Regions from separate parts of the Bartonella sp. MM73XJBT genome, predicted to be linked through region 2. Evidence: predicted binding sites of a transcription regulator. Region 2 holds the regulator's gene; each other region holds the start of a gene.
The links. The regulator LexA, encoded in region 2, represses DNA repair genes until DNA is damaged. The targets are predictions, from matches to a motif close to TGTTCNNNNTGTGTTCNG.
Positions count from the first base shown of each region.

Region 1: recA (recombinase RecA) is a predicted target of LexA. The motif match lies at 3,417-3,434, and genes of this name have one in related genera.
Region 3: ssb (single-stranded DNA-binding protein) is a predicted target of LexA. The motif match lies at 1,840-1,857, and genes of this name have one in related genera.

Region 1 covers NZ_JAQISY010000014.1:16,499-21,414, reverse strand. The annotation lists gene alaS (alanine--tRNA ligase) at 1-2,139, opposite strand, end outside; gene recA (recombinase RecA) at 2,346-3,389, opposite strand; gene PVV69_RS05945 (replication-associated recombination protein A) at 3,906-4,916, opposite strand, start outside.
Region 2 covers NZ_JAQISY010000002.1:134,544-139,459, forward strand. The annotation lists gene rpsD (30S ribosomal protein S4) at 1-379, shown strand, start outside; gene ttcA (tRNA 2-thiocytidine(32) synthetase TtcA) at 638-1,531, shown strand; gene rimO (30S ribosomal protein S12 methylthiotransferase RimO) at 1,569-2,882, opposite strand; gene lexA (transcriptional repressor LexA) at 3,122-3,835, opposite strand; tRNA gene PVV69_RS01350 (tRNA-Lys) at 4,619-4,694, shown strand.
Region 3 covers NZ_JAQISY010000034.1:163-4,002, forward strand. The annotation lists gene PVV69_RS08185 (hypothetical protein) at 16-540, shown strand; gene PVV69_RS08190 (hypothetical protein) at 629-1,069, shown strand; gene ssb (single-stranded DNA-binding protein) at 1,898-2,335, shown strand; gene PVV69_RS08200 (hypothetical protein) at 2,346-2,870, shown strand; gene PVV69_RS08205 (hypothetical protein) at 3,015-3,524, opposite strand; gene PVV69_RS08210 (hypothetical protein) at 3,734-3,840, shown strand, end outside.

The sequences.
Region 1 (4,916 bases), on a different contig from region 2:
CGCTGTTGTACCTGTTAAAGCTTCAATACGACGCACTCCAGCAGCTACAGAACTCTCAGAAACAATATGAATTACACCAATATCCCCCGTTCTCTCCACATGTGTCCCTCCACAAAGTTCAATGGACCAATTCTTTTTTAATTCTCCCTGCTCCAACTGGTTTCCCATAGCAACAACACGCACTTCATCACCATATTTCTCACCAAACAGAGCCATTGCTCCTTCAGAAATTGCATCATCCATCAGCATGAGGCGGGTTGTTACCTCGCTATTTTGCAAAACAATGTCATTTGCTAAATCTTCTATTTTTTTCAATTCTTCTGCAGAAACAGATTTTGGATGAGAAAAATCAAAACGCAACCGCTCCGGCGAGACAAGAGAGCCCTTCTGGGTCACATGAGATCCCAATACTTGACGTAAAGCTTCGTGCAATAAATGAGTAGCAGAATGGTTAGCGCGGATTTTCTTACGCCGAACACCATCAACGGTTAAATCTACACAATCAGACAGCACCGCCTGACCAGTTTGAACCTCTCCAATATGGATAACAACCCCATCAGCCTTTTTCTGTGTATCATGCACTTCAAAAACAAAGTTCTCACCAGCAATGATACCACTATCACCGATCTGCCCACCAGATTCACCATAAAAAGGTGTCTGATTCACAACAAGAATAGCCTTCTGTCCTGAAGAAATATCATAAACAATCTTACCATCACGCACAAGAGCCGTAAGAATACCTTTGGCTTTTTCTGTTTCATAACCCAAAAATTCTGTCGCTCCTACCTGATCACGAACAGAAAACCAAATTGCCTCTGTTTGAGCTTCACCAGAACCAGACCAATTGGCACGCGCTTCCTCTTTCTGGCGTTCCATCGCTTTATCAAAGGTATCAACATCAACAGATATTCCACGACGCCGAAGAACATCTTGCGTCAAATCTAGTGGAAAACCATAGGTATCATAAAGTTTGAAAGCAACTTCACCATTTAAATCATCCCCTTCTTTAAGATGAGTACTTGCTTCATTTAACAACCCAAGTCCTCGTTCAAGAGTCTTGCGAAAGCGCATTTCTTCTAATTTCAAAGTTTCCGAAATCAAAGATTCAGCGCGCACCAACTCAGGATAAGCTTGTCCCATTTCACGAATTAAAGCAGGCAAAAGACGCCACATTAAGGGCTCTTTAGCACCAAGAAGATGAGCATGACGCATAGCACGACGCATAATACGCCGTAAAACATATCCCCTTCCCTCATTGGAAGGAAGAACACCATCGGCAATCAAAAATGCCGTTGAACGCAGATGATCCGCAATGACACGGTGGCTCACCATAAAATCAGCAGTTGCCTCAACTCCTGTAATTTCCACTGATGCAGCAATCAACGCACGAAAAAGATCAATATCATAATTATCATGCACCCCCTGTAAAACAGCAGCGATACGTTCTAATCCCATACCTGTATCAATAGAAGGATGAGGCAATTCAATACGCTGTTCCTTGTCAAGCTGTTCATATTGCATAAAGACAAGATTCCAAATTTCAATAAAGCGATCGCCCTCTTCATTTACACTTCCAGGAGGACCTCCCCAAATTTCATCACCATGATCATAAAAAATCTCTGAACAAGGACCACAGGGACCAGTTTCGCCCATCGACCAAAAATTATCTGCCGTTGCAATACGGATAATTTTTTTGTCTGGAAGACCGGAGATTTTACGCCATAACTGTGTCGCAACATCATCACTCTGATAAACCGTCACCAACAATTTATCTTTGGGAAGACAAAATTCTTTTGTTAAAAGATTCCATGATAAAAAAATGGCCTCTTCTTTGAAATAATCACCAAAAGAAAAATTGCCCAGCATCTCAAAAAATGTATGATGGCGTGCTGTATAGCCAACATTATCAAGATCATTATGCTTTCCACCCGCACGAACACATTTTTGCGCCGTTGCTGCTTTTTTATAAGAACGCTGTTCAAGTCCAGTAAAAACATTCTTAAACTGTACCATTCCTGCATTTGTAAACATAAGTGTGGGATCATTCCGTGGAACAAGTGGGCTAGAAGAAAGAACCACATGCCCATGAAGACGAAAATAATCTAAGAAAGTTGATCGTATGTTCTTAACGCTATTCATATCAACACCTGCAAAATACAGCACAAAATACTAAAAGCAAAAACCACCCTTATTAAATATCCTCTTTGCCAAGCTTGGAGTCAATTTAATCAAAGAGTGGAATATTTGCTTAAAAAATGAGAAATAAACGATCTTATAGTTAAAAACTTGAACAAATAAAAATAGAAAAATTTAAAATGAAGCAATGACACTAAAAAAACGTCCCATCAAATGACTTCATCGCTTTCTGTTGTATCTGCCCCTGCATTTTCTAGCAATTCAATGGCAATCAAACCAGCATTTTGACGCAAAGCTGTCTCGATTTCTGCAGCGATTTCCGCGTTCTCACGTAAAAACTGCTTCGCATTTTCTCTCCCCTGTCCTAAACGCTGAGAATTATAAGAGAACCAAGATCCAGATTTTTCCACAATACCAACTTTAACTCCCAAATCAATCAACTCACCTAATTTAGAAATACCTTCACCATAAATAATATCAAACTCAACTTGTTTGAATGGAGGTGCCAATTTATTTTTGACCACTTTAACACGGGTCTGATTGCCAACAATCATATCTCTATCTTTAATGGAGCCAATACGGCGAATATCTAAACGAACAGAGGCATAAAACTTTAAGGCATTTCCACCTGTTGTTGTTTCAGGAGAACCAAACATCACACCAATTTTCATGCGAATTTGATTAATAAAGATCACCATACAGTTAGAGCGGAAAATGGACGCTGTAAGTTTCCGCAAAGCTTTACTCATCAAGCGAGCTTGCAATCCAGGTAAAGCATCACCCATTTCACCATCAATTTCTGCACGTGGTGTTAAAGCTGCTACAGAATCAACAACAAGCACATCAACAGCACCAGAACGTACCAATGTTTCTGTAATTTCCAACGCCTGTTCACCCGTATCTGGCTGAGAAATAAATAAGTTTTCTAAATCAACACCAAGCTTGCGTGCATAAATAGGATCAAGAGCGTGCTCCGCATCAATAAAAGCACAAATTCCACCAATTTTCTGTGCTTCAGCAATTGCATGAAGAGCTAATGTTGTTTTTCCAGAACTTTCTGGTCCATAAATCTCAACAATACGCCCTTTCGGTAATCCACCAACCCCTAAAGCAATATCCAAGGACAAAGATCCCGTTGGGATTGTTTCAATTTCAACAACCTGCTCCTTTTGCCCAAGACGCATAATGGAGCCTTTACCGAAAGAACGTTCAATTTGAGCGAGAGCAGCATCGAGAGCTTTTGTTTTATCCACGATTATATCCTTGACGATTCATAATAACCAAACACAAAGTGTACACTGTTATTTTAACTTAACTAAAGTCTTGAGTTTAGATGTTCACAGACTATTTCATTCCACTCCCCACATTGTGTCGACAACATCCCATGACCAACACTAAAAGAATTTGCCATTCCTTAATCTTATGACACAAAATACTCTCCAATAAAATACCTCCCATAAAGGAGCAAAACTCAGTAGATTTATATCTTCTCTGCGAAAAAAGAAAAAAAATTAAAGACAGTGCGTTATACACAGCCACTCTCATGCTTCTTATACAAAGCAGCTCATGAATGAAAGCGAGATAAAATATTTCTTAAACTTAAGTTTTAAGCGTATATAAATTTTTATACAAAAAAAGAAAGTTTTTTACTCTCTTTCGAAAAAATGATACCTGTTTAAAGCATAACCTAAACTGTTAATAGAATGACCATCACATCACGGATGTAAAATAAGCTCTGTTGTCATAAAGACCTTATCTCAATGGAAATTTCATTTTTGATCGGCTCGTTTTTGGCGCAATTTCTTCCACCATTCAAGACGCTTAGCAATCTCACGCTCAAAACCACGCTCAACGGGTTGATAATAGCTCTGCCGCCCAAGTTTTTCAGGAAAATATTCCTGTCCTGAAAACGCATCTGGTTCATCATGGTCATAACGATAATCACGCCCATATCCTTCTTCTTTCATAAATTTTGTAGGCGCATTTAGGATATGTTTAGGAGGAGGCAAAGAACCATTTTGGCGAGCACACTGCATAGCTGCTTTATAGGCGAGGTATGTTGCATTTGATTTTGGTGCAGTTGCAACATAAAGACATGCTTGCGCTAAAGCTAATTCTCCCTCTGGCGAGCCTAGATAATCATAAGCATCTTTTGCTGCATTACAAATGACAAGAGCCTGTGGATCTGCCAAACCAACATCTTCAACAGCCATACGCACCAATCTGCGCCCAATATAGAGAGGATCTTCACCGGCATCAAACATACGTGCTAAATAATAAAGCGCAGCGTCAGGATCAGATCCCCGAACAGATTTATGCAATGCTGAAATGAGATTATAATGTCCCTCCTGCCCTTTATCATAAATCGGTGCACGACGCTGAATAACTTCTTGCAAAGCGATAGCATCAAATATCTCCCCCTCTCGTGCAACAGACCAAATCTCCTCTGCCAATGTTAACACTGATCGTGCATCACCATCAGACATCCTTATCAAAATATCCCTAGCATCATCGCTCACAGGAAGAATCTTTCCTTCCACCTCTTCAGCACGTTTTAAAAGCATGCCCAAAGCTTCATGATCATGTGCAAGAAATGTCAAAACACGAGCACGGGAAAGAAGAGCAGCATTAAGTTCAAAGGAAGGATTCTGTGTGGTTGCCCCTATAAGAATGACAGTACCATCTTCCATAACAGGAAGAAAACTATCCTGCTGCGCACGATTAAACCGATGAATCTCATCAACAAAAAGAAGTGTTTGACATCCGGACATAAAACGCGT
Region 2 (4,916 bases):
ACGTGGTGATACTGGTGAAAATCTTATCGGACTGTTGGAATCGCGTTTAGATGCTGTCGTCTACCGTGCAAAATTTGTGCCAACCATCTTCGCTTCTCGCCAATTTATCAATCACGGTCATGTCAATGTTAATGGTCGACGTACAAATATTCAATCATATCGTTGTAAACCAGGTGATGTTATTGAAGTTCGTGAGAAGTCAAAACAGCTTGTTTTGGTGTTGGAATCTGTGCAGTTAGCAGAGCGCGATGTGCCTGAATATATTGAAGCCGATCATAAACAGATGAAAGCAATCTTTACACGTGTTCCTGCTTTTGCAGATGTTCCTTATGCTGTGCAAATGGAACCCAATTTGGTTGTTGAGTTTTATTCTCGTTAAATTCTTTATGGGAGTATTGCTCTTTTGCTTTTGATTATATGCTCGGAATTTGCTTTATAGTCCTTAAAGCTAATGAATAATTCTTATGGATGGTGCTATATTAAGTTTATTGTTATATTTTATAACAATTGGCTTCTATAGCGCCATTTATTTTCATCTTACGGCTCCACAGCGTATCGGTTTATACTGTGTAACCTCTCTGTCCTTCTCTCTATCATTCTTATAGAACAAGCTCTTTATTGTGCAGGATATGATATTATGGATAATAGTTCAGTCGAATATCAAACAATGCAAAAGAATGTAGAGAAAACTGATTTTTTAGCCAGAGAAATCACATCACCAGCTGCCGATGATTGTCATCCGATATTTAGGAAAGCTCCTTCAACTGTAGAGTTTAATAAGCTGCGTAAACGACTTTTACGTCACATACGGCAAGCATTAGATGATTTTTCCATGCTTTCTTCAGGAAAAAAATGGCTTATCGCTTTATCAGGTGGAAAAGATTCTTACGGTTTACTCGCGCTTCTTTTGGATTTAAAGTGGCGTGGTTTTTTACCTATTGAAATTCTAGCTTGTAATCTTGATCAAGGACAACCAGGCTTTCCAAAACATGTTCTTCCAGATTTTTTGACCTCTTATCAAATTCCATATCGTATTGAATACCAAGATACTTATTCCATTGTTACAGATAAACTAGCAGAGACACAAACATATTGTTCGCTTTGCTCGCGGTTACGGCGTGGTAACTTATACCGTATTGCACGTGAAGAGGGATGTTCTGCATTAGTTCTTGGACATCATCGTGATGATGTTTTAGAAACGTTTTTTATGAATTTATTTCATGGAGGCCGATTAGCAGCTATGCCTGGAAAACTTATGAATGATGAAGGGGATCTTTTTGTTTTGCGTCCTCTTGTTTACGCAGCTGAAGAAGATATGGAGAAATTTTCACAAGCAATGCAATTTCCTATTATTCCCTGCAATCTTTGTGGTAGCCAAGATGGTTTACAACGCAATGCAATGAAAGAAATGTTAAAGGATATCGAAAGAAGAATGCCAGGACGTAAAGACACTATGATTCGTGCTCTCACAAATGTTCGTCCAAGTCATTTGCTCGATAAAAATATTTTTGATTTCAAAAGCTTATTATAAAGCTGAATTTTTTAGCACAATAACTCTAGCTTTCTCTTTAAACTGCAATACCATAGAGATCATAAGCATCTGACTTTTCGATTTTGACAGTGACAAATTCACCAACACGGAGGGGGCGTCGTGATGATATATGTACAACACCATCTATTTCTGGAGCATCATATTGGCTACGACCTTTAGCAATTTTTCCTTGACTTTCATCAATGAGAATTTGAAGCCTTTTTCCGATTTTTTTCTTTAAAAGATGGGTGGAAATTTGTTGTTGTTTTGCCATAAAGCGATGCCAGCGTTTTTCTTTCACTTCTTCAGAAAGACTTTCTAATCCCAAATCATTTGCAACAGCGCCTTTTACTTCTTCATATTTAAAGCATCCAGCACGTTCAATTTTTACTTCTTCTAGCCATTCGAGGAGTATATTAAAATCTTCATTTGTTTCGCCTGGAAAACCAACAATAAATGTTGATCGTAAGGTGAGATCTGGACAAATTTTTCTCCAGTTTTCAATTCTACGATTTGTTTTTTCCATAACAGCAGGGCGTTTCATATTACGTAAAACAGTTTGTGATGCATGTTGAAAAGGAATATCTAAATACGGAAGAATTTTTTTAGCAGCCATAAGCTCAATAACTTCATCCACATGAGGATAAGGATAGACATAGTGCATGCGTATCCAAATTCCCATATCACCCAGTTCGCGACAAAGATCAAAAAATTTGGTTTTTACGATACGATCTTTCCAAGGACTTTCGAGATATTTAAGATCAATGCCATAAGCACTGGTATCTTGAGAGATAACCAAGAGCTCTTTTACACCTGCCTGTACAAGTTTTTCGGCTTCACGAAGAACTTCATTGATGGGGCGTGAAGTAAGATTACCGCGCAGAGTAGGGATGATACAAAAACTACATCGATTAGAACATCCTTCAGAAATTTTTAAGTAAGCATAGTGGCGAGGTGTTAAGCGAATACCTTGCGGGGGAACTAAATCAATAAAGGGATCATGAACTGGGGGAATTGCTGTATGAACAGCTTCTATAACACTTTCATAGGCTTGTGGCCCTGTAATGGCTAATACATGAGGATGTGCTTGACGAATAACATCAGGATCAGCACCAAGACACCCCGTTACAATAACTTTTCCATTTTCTTTGAGAGCTTCATCAATATTAGCTAATGATTCATTTCGGGCAGAATCAAGAAACCCACAGGTATTTACAATAACGACATCGGCTCCTTGATGCTTCCGTGAAATTTCATAACCTTCAGACCGGAGTCTGGTAATAATTCGCTCAGAATCTACTAATGCTTTTGGACATCCGAGGGAGACAAAGCTAATACGAGGTGCTGCCATTAATCAATCCTGTAATTTTATAACGATTACATTTTATCTGCTGTTTTTACTATCTATAAAGAATAAAAAGGCTCTTTATCTTTAATACATATGCAATAGAATTTATTAGAAAATTATTCATTTTCTTGCTCAAAAATTTTATTGAGTGAATATGTATTATTACTGATTATGGCACAATAACAAAATTATCAAATCATTTTTTGATCAATGTATGAACGTGCTCAGTAGTTTTTTATCTTTTAATATTTGCGAATAAGTCCGATAAGTTTACCTTGTATCTGCACACGCTCAGATCCATATATGCGTGTTTCGTAGTGAGGATTTGCCGATTCTAGCTCAATAAAGGCTCCTTTACGTCGATAACGTTTTAAAGTTGCTTCTTCTTTATCAATGAACGCCACAACAATTTCACCTGATGTTGCTGTACTTTGGCATTTAACAATTATAGTATCTTTATCAAGAATACCAGCCTCAATCATAGAATCATCTCTGACTTCTAAAGCATAGTGCTCACCTGAGTTAATCATATCTTGTGGTAAAGAAAGCGTATCTATTTGTTGTAATAAAGCAGAGACCGGTATACTTGCAGAAATGCGGCCCATAATGGGAATAGTAACATTCTTTTTTTCTTCTGCCTCGAAGTTACTAAAATCAGTAAAGTTTTTTGATATTTTTCTTTTATTTTTCTCTATCATAGTGGGAGAAAGTTTACGCGCTAAAGAAAGATTAAATGTTATTTTATCGGGAAGTCGTATCACCTCAACTGCGCGGGCTCGATTTGGCAAACGACGTATAAAACCTCGTTGTTCTAAAGCTATCATAAGTTTATGAATGCCAGACTTTGAAGAAAGCTCCAAGGCAATTTTCATTTCATCAAAGGAGGGAGGAATGCCAGTTTCTTTCATATGATTATGAATGAACAACAGTAGCTCATATTGTTTACATGTTAGCATTCAATATTCCAATCATAAGCATCCCAAATAAGAAAAAATAAATATATTTGCAAATATTATACATATTTTTTGAGATAAAATTTAAATATTATGTTTTAATTTACTTTAATTAAATTTAATATATTTTCTCTATTATAATAGATAATAATAAATTTACTACTATTCATAGAATGAAAAATATTTCAAAATATCTTTTAAGATTTTAAATAAAAAATATTATCGTAAAATAAATCCTATAATCAATTTAATAAAAATAGTTATATCTCTTTCAAAAATAATTTTAATTATATTGTAATTTCTATCATAAAGAATTAAAATAAATAGTATTACATTCATTTAATAGAGACGATAACTTATTTGCCAATATTTCACGAAAGTTAAATTTCTCATGAAGAGAGTATAATACCTCTCTTACGGTAAAGCTATACTTTCTTTTGATCTATACATTAAATTATAAAACGAATCATAGCATTGATCTATTTGTTACTTTTTTGATTCTTTATTAACTCAAGTTGACTGTTTTTGTACATTTCCTGTTCTTTTTATTATTTCGAAATATGCAACTTTTTCATGCTGTAAAAGTCATGATGCATTTTATCTTGATCATTTTTTCTTTTATTCAAATTTAAAACAGGGGAAAAATTGTATTCACAGTGAAGAGAAAAGACAGAAAAGTATTGATAACTGAACCGAATAATAATATTTTTTTTCGAAAGGTGTTGACCAAATGAAAAGTCAACCGTATGTTTCACTCACTTTCGACAAGCAAAATGGCTTGTGTGGGAGCGCGTAGCTCAGCTGGTAGAGCAACTGACTTTTAATCAGTAGGTCCAGGGTTCGAATCCCTGCGCGCTCACCAAATTAATAGCTTATATAAAAGTTCAAAAACTTTGCTTTCTTTTTATAGTTTGAAGTTTTTTGTTAATGTATTGTTTATTATTTTCTATCCGTTGTTTTGGTATGAAAAGATTCTGTGCTGACTCTTCTACTTAGAGGCATCACACTGAATTATAAAGATAGTTCATTTTTATGCTAAATGAGAGAGACTCATACCATTCTCTTATTCCAAAGCTGTTTATAT
Region 3 (3,840 bases), on a different contig from region 2:
ATAAGGATTACTAGCATGAACGCTACAGTTAAAAATCAAAAAACATCTCCAAAATATCAACTCACCAATCAAACAATTCTTCGTGAGGGTAAAAAACTTTATCGCATTAAGGCGTTAAGAGATTTTGGTGATGTTAAAGCTGGTCAACTTGGTGGCTATATTGAATCTGAAGAAAATCTTTCCCATGATGGTAATTGCTGGGTTGGTGATCAGGCCATTGTTGTGAGCCCTGGTCGTGTTTACGAAAATGCGCAGGTTTATGGCAATGCAGGTGTTGGTGGTTTTGTATATGGTAATGCTCGCGTCTACGATTCAGCAAAGGTTTTTGCCAATGCCCATGTGTATGATAATGCCCATGTTTTCGATAGTGCAAAAATTGTAAGTAAAGTGCATGTTTATGAAAATGCCAATGCATGTGGCATGGCTATTGTTACTAAGAATATTTGTGGTGACACAATGAAGAATGTTTATACAGAACGCCTTTCTCCTGCTGGTGAAATTTGCTTTGTTATGTGTAGTCCTCATAGGAAAACAGCTTAAATAACGGCGCGGGCGCGGCGGGGGCGCCTCCTTTAAAACATCTCATCTCATTTAAAAAATTAACGAATATTAGATTAGGGAGCGACCTATGACCAATACAACTGTATCTAAAAAATATGAACTTACTGATGAAATAAAAGAAGTTAAAGACCATCTCTATGGTAGAGTTAGAACACTTTATCGCATTAAAGCTTTAAGAAGTTTTGGAAGTGTTAAAAAAGGAGATTTAGGGGGCTTTATTGAAAGTGAATACAACTTATCACATGATGGCAATTGCTGGGTTGGTGATGATGCCAAGGTTTATAATGCTGCTATGGTTTGGGGGCATGCGAAGGTTTTTGAAAATGCAATAATTTGTGATGAGGCGTGTGTTAATGGGTTTGCGAAGGTTTACGGTAATGTACGTGCTTATGGAAAGGCAATTATTGGTGGCAGGGCGCGTGTTTTTGGAGATACGCAACTTATTTTGGGGGCATGGGTTACAGGAAGAAAAGAGATTTCTACAGGTTTAATATCCTTTTGTAGATAGATAAAGACTGTAGAGGAATTGATTAAAGCGGCTGTGGCGTCTAAAAGATAGAATTAAAAGAAAGCCGCGTCATTTAAAACACGGCTTCTTTTATTAAAAACCATTATTGACAAGGACAATTCATTATGAAAACGATTAATGAATTACATATTTTGTGTATAAACGCAATGGCGTTTTTATCAAATTGCATCATAAAACAGATCATGCTATACTTAATTCGCAACGTTATTCTAGCGTTGTTTTTTAACCGTTCTCTAGATTAAAAACATTTATTATCTTAAGTATCAAAAAAAAGCCGTGCCAATTGATTTTGACACGGCTTTCATTTTGTTGTTTTGCAATGCATACTAGCGTCAAATAAAATACTACATATTGTGGATAAAGGCAAATGTATTTTAATTCTATTTGCATCTTAAAACAGGCTATGCTAATATAGAAATCGATTTAAGAAACTGAAAACCTTGTCCCTCTTTTTGAGATGGCAAGGTTTTTTTATATCACCTTATCATAACCTTGCTTTTGAATGCTCAAATCTTAAGAAAAGCAAAGAATAGCCAATAAAAAAACCGCGTCAAAATTAATCGACACGGCTTTTTTACACGCTTTCTGTTATTCCATTATCCAAGAGTGGACGAATATCTCTATATTAAACAATCTGTGTAAAAAGGCAAGCCATTTAAAAAATAAAAAATAGGATTCACATTGTAGATTCAATAGGTTACAATAATTTGCGTTTGTAAATACAACCCGTAATGTGTTATACTATTGTCAGTTGTAAATTTGTTTTGTTGTTACGTGTCATTTCCCCCATAAAAGGATATAAACCGCATGTTAAATAAAGTGATTTTAATTGGCTATTTAGGGGCTAATCCCGAAAGCAAAACAATGCCATCAGGTGGTGAGGTGGTCAATTTTCGTTTAGCAACGTCTGAGAGCTATACAGAAAAGGCAACCAATAAGAAAATCCAAAAGACAGAATGGCATTCCATTGTGGTTTTTAATCCACATTTGGCAAAAATAGCACTTCAGTATCTTAATAAAGGCAGCAAGGTCTATATAGAGGGGCAGTTACAAACCCGTAAATGGCAAGATAAAAACGGTGTTGAACGTTTTGTAACAGAGATTGTCTTGCCACAATACAAAGGCGACTTAAAGCTTTTAGATGGCAAAAATGATGATGATCAAGAGCAGTCGTCCCCTTATGACAGAAGCTTTCACAGACCTCTTGATATGCCTACAGTACCAAATGACAGCGTTCCTTTTTAAGAGGGTATGAGTGAAAAAAAATAAAAAGAGGGGACGCCCTAAGATTAAAGGGAAGATAAGAGAAGCTAATGGTCGTATATCACGAGCAAAAGCGCCTCGTGAAGCCGTTGATAAATTGGCAATAGAAATGCGTGCAAAGCGCTTCTGTTTAAGCTTACAAGAGGCAAAAAATCCGCTTTCTGGTACCTATATAGGGCGGCTGTGTTTACAAGGTGTGCTTACACAAGAGCAATATGACGCCGCACAACAGTACCTACAGATAAGAAATGATTACCTTTGTGCAAAAGGCTTGCCTAATGCTATTTATGACGAAATGCCATCATCTGCAGATGATAAAGCAAGAGACAAATGGGTAGAATTTGCAACAGAACGATTTTTAAATACGCAAGAGGTAATAAAAGAAGCGCAACATCTCTATAGACAGTACAATCTTTACGCTGCGCTACAGTACCTTGTTATAGAGGATCAAGAATTACCGCATCTTGTAAGCTCACTACGTGTCGTTCTTAATGCGCTTTATAAATATTGGAAATAACGGCGCTGTAACAAAACAGTGACCGCTCCCTTGTAAAAGGGGTCAGGTGCGAAGAGGTGGCTTGCTGCCTCTTTCGCTTTTTATAGATCATTGCATATCGCTCTTAATGCTCTTCAAAATATTTTTCAAAAAATCATGTAATTATTAACGGATATCCCTTAAAAGTTTATATAGTATTTCCATTTGATAGTCTAGTTTTTCAAGTTCTTTCCTATTACTAGCCATAAAATTTCGAATTCCGGAAAGACGTTCCAGAATTTCTGATATGTCTGTATAGTTTTTAGATTGTCTTGCCTTAATTAAATTTTTCATTTCCGTTATTTCATTTGTCATACCCTCGGTTAAAACACGCGATAAACGCATTCGTTCTATAATTATATCGTGCCATTGTTGCATCATGTTGGCATGTTGTTCAAGTTTATGCTTTGCTATACGCGAAGTATTTGCGAACCATAAAGAGTTGCGGAAAGCGCTTTCCCACCAGTTATCTACATCAAACATATACTTACGGATCGCACTCTCTCGTTCTATAATTTCTTTTGAACAGAAGAACTCATTGGAATTAGCATATCCATTTGAAGGGGATATAAGATACGTTATCAAAAGTGCGATACTTAATACGCTTCTAAATAAAGATTTTTTTATAAACATCATTTTTACCTTTAATATACGTAATATACACTTTATCTGTTTAACAGATTCCCTTTAAATTTATCAATATGTGTTATTTTTGTGTTGACAAAGTGATGCAAATCGTATTTAATGACATTGCTGTACTTAGGCGTATTGTGTCTAAATGAGGGTGATGTACAGTCTAAAACCCCGTAAATGCGGGGTTTTTTATTATCTGGAGGGAGGAATTTATGACATCAGAAAACACACAACAGGTTTTACAACCGACCAAAAAGTCTCTGCCTCCTAATGCTGGTCAAGGGCGTGTTAAAGGTGTGCCCAATAAGAATACACGTCT